2 regions of the Kitasatospora sp. NPDC058046 genome follow, and region 1 is predicted to be linked to the other one. Evidence: riboswitches for the same ligand, from Rfam matches in the RefSeq annotation. Region 1 holds a riboswitch; the other holds the start of a gene.

Region 1 (3,190 bases):
ACAGCAGCGCCAGCGTCCCGTACATCGCCGCGAAGACCCCGCCGCGGTCGATGTCCCCGACCACCACCACCGGCAGGGCGGCGGCCGTGGCCAGGCCCATGTTGGCGATGTCGCGGTCGCGCAGGTTGATCTCGGCGGGCGATCCCGCGCCCTCGCAGACCACCACGTCGTAGCGGCCGCGCAGGTCGGCCAGGCACTCCAGGGCGCGCTCCAGCAGGACGGGCTTGCGCTCGCGGTAGTCCAGCGCGCCGACCTCGGCCACCGGCCGGCCGAGCAGCACCACCTGGCTGCGGCCGTCCGCGCCCGGCTTGAGCAGCACCGGGTTCATCGCCGCCTCCGGCTCCACCCGGGCGGCCTGCGCCTGCATCGCCTGGGCGCGGCCGATCTCGGCGCCGTCGGCGGTGACGAAGGAGTTGAGCGACATGTTCTGCGCCTTGAACGGCGCGACCCGTACGCCCTGGCGGGCGAGCCACCGGCAGATTCCGGCCGTCACCACGCTCTTGCCAGCGTCCGAGGTCGTCCCCGCGACCAGCAGTGCGTTGCTCATGCCCGTCCCCTCTTCTTCAGCAGTGCCCGCAGCAGGACGTGCCCCGCGACCGTCGTACCCAGCGCCAGTGCGCCCACCCGCCGGGAGAGCGCGCAGGCCCGCTCGATGTCGTCCACCGTCACCGGCCGCAGCTCCGCGCCCAGGACGGGCCGGTGCTCCACCCGCTCGCCGTACCGCAGCGTGCCGCCCAGTCGGACGCCCACCGCGCCGGCGAACGCCGATTCGGCCTGGCCCGCGTTCGGGCTCGGGTGCGCGGAGCCGTCGCGCCGCCAGACCCGCCAGGCGGTCCGGGGCTCGGGGGCGGCGGCCACCGTCAGCAGCGCCGTCAGCCGGGCGCCCGGCCAGCCCGCCACGTCGTCCAGCCGGGCCGAGGCCCAGCCGAACCGGGCGTAGCGGGGCGAGCGGTGGCCGACCATGGCGTCCAGGGTGTTCACGGCGCGGAAGGCCAGCAGGCCGGGGGTGCCGGCCAGGGCGCCCCAGGTCAGCGCGTTCACCACGGCGTCGGCGGTGTTCTCGGCCACCGACTCGACCACCGCCCGGGCGATCTGCTGCCCGTCCAGCGCGCTCGGGTCCCGCCCGCACAGGTGCGGCAGCCGCTCCCGGGCGGCGGCGAGGTCGCCGGCGGCCAGCGAGCGGCCGATGGTGCGGGCCTCCCGGGTCAGCGAGGTGCCGCCGAGTACCGTCCAGGTCGCGGCCGCCGCCAGCGCCGCCCGGCCCAGCGGGCGCCGGCCCACCGTACGGTCCAGGGCGAGCGCGCCCGCCGCGACCGCGCCCACGCACAGCGCGGTGTACCCGGCCCCGGCGGCGCGGTCGTCGCGCCACAGCCGCCGCTCCAGCCGGGTCGCGGCGCTGCCGAAGAAGGCCACCGGGTGGCCCCGGCGGGGGTCGGCGAAGCGGGCGTCGGCGGCGTAGCCCGCGGCGGCGCCGAGCGCGAACACGGCGGCGCGGGCCAGCGGGCGCGAGGCTCGGGTCAGCGGGCGCGGAGCGGGGGAAGGCGCGCGCGGGGTCATCGGCCGCACGGCGGAGGGCAGCTCGGAGTCCGGCCGGGCGGGGCAGCCTGCATCGCGTGCGTGTCCTCACTCAGGGTCCGCGCCCTGGATCGACGTGACGGCGGCGAGAGTCTCCTGGCTTCCGGGTCGAACGCACCCCCGGAGCCTTCCAGCGGCCGTCGACGGCCCGCCGTGGCGATGTTCCGAGCGTGCTCCCCGGTGACAGTGGCGGGACCGCGCCGGACTTCCACCGGCTTCCTCTCCATGCCTCCGTTTGGCCCCAGGATCCCATCACGGGCCCGAACCGGGAGTCAACCGAGGTCACGGAGGGGTTGGTCACACGGGGACGCCGCTGACGCCCGGTCGGATCGCCCGGCGCGGCCCCGCCCCGACCCCCGCCACCGGCACCCCCTGAGTACCGCCCTGAGCACCCCGGGAGCGCCCGCCGGGTGACCCGGACGGCCCAGCCCGGTGGCCGGTCGGGCGGAGCGCCGGTGAACTGGGGCTCGAACACCGTCCGGTCCGTGAACAACGTCCGTGAACAACGTCCGTGAACAACAGAGCGGGGAGCGAGATGCGTTGGGGAACCGCCGCCGTCGTGGCGGCCGCCGCGGTGGGGGCCGCCGTGCTGGTGGTCGGCCGCCGGGCCTCCGAGCGGATGGTCCGTCCGGTGACCGCCGTCCAGGAGTCCGGGCCGGTCCAGGTCCGCGCCCTCGCCGCCGGCCGGGTCACCTTCACCCGCGGTCCCGCGAGCCTGCGCCCCGGCCGCTGGGCGGTGGAGTGGGCGGACGGCGGGCACGCGGTCGTCGAGGAGGTGCTGCACGCCGACGAACAGGGCGTCACCCGCCGACTGGTCCGCGCCGACCGGGGCACCCTCGTCCCCGGCACCGAGGTCCGCTTCACCCCGCGGGTCCACCTCGGCGACCCCACCGAGGCGCTCGGCCTCGCCTTCGCCGACACCACCGCCGACGGCGAGCTCGGCGCCCTCCCCGCCTGGCGGCTCGACGGCAAGCGCGGCACCTGGGTGATCCTGGTGCACGGCCCCGGCGACGACCGCCGGCAGACCCTCCCGGTGCTCCCCGTCCTCGACCGGCTCGGCCTGCCCGCCCTCGCCGTCACCTACCGCGGCGACCGGGGCGCCCCCGCCTCCCCGGACGGGCTCAGCCACTTCGGCGAGACCGAGTGGCGCGACATCGAGGCGGCGGTACGGCTGGCGCTCGACAGCGGCGCGGGCAAGGTGATCCTGTACGGCTGGTCCGTCGGCGCGACCATCGTGCTGCAGACCGTGGCCCGCTCCGCCTGGTCGCACGCCGTCCGCGGCCTGATCCTCGACTCGCCCGTGCTCGACCTGCCCGCCTCCGCCCGCCGGGACGCCGCCCGGGCCGGCTTCCAGGGCGTCGCCGCCGAGCTCGGCGCCCTCGCCGCCGAGGGCCGCACCGGGGTCGACCTCGCCGACTTCGGCCGCATCGCCGACGGCACCGACCTGCGGGTGCCGACCCTCCTCCTGCACAGCCCCGAGGACAGGATCGCGCCCTTCGGCGCCGCCGAGAAGCTGGCCGCCGCCCGCCGCGACGTGGTGAGCCTCCAACCCTTCCCCGGCGCCGACCACGCCACCCTCTGGAACACCGCCCCCGACCGCTACACCGAACTCCTC
Region 2 (3,190 bases), on a different contig from region 1:
GAGAACACCGAAACCCATGACGATGGACCGGATCCTCAGGGAGGACCGCGAGTGGGCGCGGCCGTCGAATGACAGTACGTTCGACGGGCGTCGGCGGGCTGTTCACCGCGACGCGCGTGCCCGACGGCGACGACCCCGCGTGGCTGACCACCGCGGGCATCGTGGTCGACAGCCTGTTGTTCACGGCCGCCGCGGTGGCAACCGTACGGCTGGTCGGACACCTCGACCGGCGGCGCCGAGCGTCCCGCGGCGCCTGAGCCCCTGGCACCGGCGCCCCGGCCCCTTCCGGAGAAGGGGCCGGGGCGCCGGTCGCCCCCCGCCTGTCAGGGCGCGGTGGTGCCCGGCTGCGCGCCGGCGCCGAAGGACCAGCCCTCGACGTCGCCGGGGGCCGGGTCGTAGCTGCCCGCGCCCAGGGTGCTGTACGACCAGGGGCCGCCGTGCTGGGCGTGCCAGTACGACCAGTAGGCGCTGCCGGTCGGGTTGGTGCAGGTCGTCGGCAGGGCGTTGATGGTGCAGACGAAGCCCGGGTAGCGCGGGTGGAAGGCGTACGAGAATCCGGCGCCGGTGAGCGCGGCCAGGCCGCTGGCCGGGTCGCCGGGCGCGCAGCCGGTCTGGATGCCGCCGCCGACGGCGGTGAAGTCGACCACGACGGTGACGCCGGTGGTGCCGCCGCAGGCGGCCGCCCGCGCCTGCGGGGCCTGGACGGCGCAGACGCCGAGCAGTCCGGCGGTGAGGGCCGCCGCGGCGGCGATCGACCCGAGCGTACAGCGGGCCAGGGTGGGGGTGTCGCTCATCGGTGAACTCCTCGCGGTGTCAGCGTGGTTCAGCGCGTGGCCGGAACCGGCGGGCAGGCCTGGGTCGGGGCGTCGGGGGCGGCCCCGGAGGCGGAGAGCGTGGACAGCGGGGTGCCCGCGAGGCCGAGGACGGCCTGCGCGGTGGCCCGGGCGCCGTTGCCCGCGTTGAAGCCGGTCGCGTCGTAGGCGACGGCGCCGCGGACCGCCGGGTCGGCGGAGCAGCCCTGCTGGAGCTTCACCAGCCGGCCCCAGGCCTTGAGGCCGGGGCCGAGGCGTCCGCCGGAGAGCAGCGCCTGGGTGGCCAGGCCGGTGCTGTTGGCGTTGGAGGCGGTCGCCCCGGCGGCCGCGAAGCCGCCGTCGGCGTTCTGGTGGGCGGTGAGCCAGCCCAGGCCCGTGTTCGCCTTGGCGGCGCGCCCGGTGGCGGCGAGGGCCTGGACGGCGAGGGCGGTGGCGTCGGCGTCGCTGGTGCAGGCGGCCTGGCCGAAGGAGAGCGGGAAGCCGCCGTCCGCGCACTGGCTGTTCGCCAGGAAGTCCACGGCCGCCGCCGGGACGTCACCGGGCGTGCGGTGCAGGGCGATCACGGCGAGGGACTGGCCGAAGGCGTTGCTGTAGTCGCCCCACTGGGAGCGGTCGGAGAACCGGCCCTCGGCGGTCTGCAGCGACCGCAGGCGGGCCGGCAGGTCGACGCCACCGAAGGCCGTCGGGTCCCCGCCGCGGACCTCGACGGCGAGCAGCAGCTTGGCGGTCGCGCCCGCGTAGGCCTCGGTGGTGCCGTCGCCGAGGTAGCCGCCGATGATCTCGGGCTTCGCCAGCCAGGCGGTGGCCTTCGCGGCGGCCTCGTCGGAGCCGCGCGAGGCGGCGAAGGCCAGTACGGCGTCGATGGTGAGGCCCTGGTCGGGGTAGGCGGTCCCGTTGAAGACGGACTCGAAGTGGTCGCCGTCGACGAGCTGGCGGGCCAGCCAGCCGCCCGCGGCGGCGTCGGGGCGGACCGTCGGGGACGAGGTCGCGGCGGCGGGCGCGTTCACGGGCGCGGCGTGGGCGGCGGTGGCCGCCGGGAGCGCGGTGGCGAGCGCCACGGCGGGTATCGCGAGCAGACCGAGGGCGCGGCGGAGCGTGGGCATGGTGGCCTTTCCGGGCCCGTGCGCAGGGGCCCGGAGGACGGCGGCGACAGCCGGGGCGGCCCTCGGGGCTCCGGCCCGCGGACCACGACGGGAGGAGGGACGACACGCCTCCGCCGACGGGTACTCGGGCTCGCCGCCGACCAGGAGCCGGCGGCCTACCGTTGCGGGCCAGCGCCGGATTCGAACCGGACTTCCCCCAGCGGCGGAGTCACAACATGACGGCCCATCATGGCGATACGGAAAAGATCCGGTCAAGGGTTCGAACGTGACATCACGGTGGCCGCCGCCCGACATCGCGACGCGCCCCTCCCGGCCGCCGACGCGACCAGGGCGTCCCGGACGGCAGAATGCCTCCCATGCGGCACATCTTCGTCATCGGCATCGGCGCGGGCGACCCCGACCACCTCACCCTGCAGGCGGTCAAGGCGCTCGCCCGCACGGACGTCTTCTTCATCCTCGACAAGAACGAGGACCGGCAGGACCTGATCCGGCTGCGCCGCCGGATGCTGGCCGAGCACGGCCGGCCCGGCCACCGGGTGGTCGAGGCGCCGGACGCGGAGCGGGACCGGACCACCCCCGCGTACGCGGCCGCCGTGGACGACTGGCGCGTCCGCCGGGCCGACCTGGTCGAGCAGTTGCTCTCCGAGCACCTCGGCGAGGGCGAGACGGGCGCGTTCCTGGTCTGGGGGGATCCGAGCCTCTACGACAGCGTCATCGCCGTGGTGGACGACGTCCTGGCCCGCGGCGCCGTCGGCTTCGACTACGAGGTGGTCCCGGGCATCAGCAGCGTCTCCGCGCTCGCGGCCCGCCACCGCACCACGCTGACCCGGGTCGGCCGCCCGGTGCAGATCACCACCGGCCGCCGGCTGGCCGAGGGCTTCCCCGAGGGCGTGGACGACGTCGTGGTGATGCTCGACGGCCGCGCCGCCTTCACCGGGATCGACCCGGAGGGGCTGGAGATCCGCTACGGCGCGTACCTCGGCACCCCCGACGAGATCCTCGTCGCCGGTCCGCTGGCCGAAGCCGCCCCGCGGATCAGCGAGTTGCGCGAGTCGGCCCGCGAGCGCAAGGGCTGGATCATGGACACCTACCTGCTGCGGCGCTCCGGGAGCTGACCGGCGGGCGCCGCCCCGGTTCGACCCCCGGCCGACACTCGGACACCGGCCTCGCGCCCGGCCGTCACTCCACCCGGCCGGTGCGCTCCCGGACCCGTGCCGGTGCACTGTGGGCCAACTCCGACACCATGCCACTGCCTAACGTTCCGTCATGAGAGCG

The links. Region 1 has a riboswitch for cobalamin ahead of ACFVU7_RS18260 (cobalamin biosynthesis protein). Riboswitches for the same ligand answer to the same signal wherever they lie in the genome.
Region 2: linked by a shared signal. The riboswitch ahead of ACFVU7_RS22825 (prenyltransferase/squalene oxidase repeat-containing protein) and the one ahead of ACFVU7_RS18260 (cobalamin biosynthesis protein) in region 1 are both predicted to bind cobalamin.

What each region holds. Positions count from the first base shown of each region.
Region 1 covers NZ_JBHVRS010000008.1:77,450-80,639, reverse strand. The annotation lists gene ACFVU7_RS18265 (cobyric acid synthase) at 1-547, opposite strand, end outside; gene ACFVU7_RS18260 (cobalamin biosynthesis protein) at 544-1,557, opposite strand; cobalamin riboswitch at 1,665-1,798, opposite strand; gene ACFVU7_RS18255 (alpha/beta hydrolase family protein) at 2,111-3,190, shown strand, end outside.
Region 2 covers NZ_JBHVRS010000011.1:92,311-95,500, reverse strand. The annotation lists gene ACFVU7_RS22835 (hypothetical protein) at 69-257, shown strand; gene ACFVU7_RS22830 (flagellar hook-length control protein FliK) at 324-794, opposite strand; gene ACFVU7_RS22825 (prenyltransferase/squalene oxidase repeat-containing protein) at 824-1,915, opposite strand; cobalamin riboswitch at 2,013-2,153, opposite strand; gene cobF (precorrin-6A synthase (deacetylating)) at 2,272-3,030, shown strand.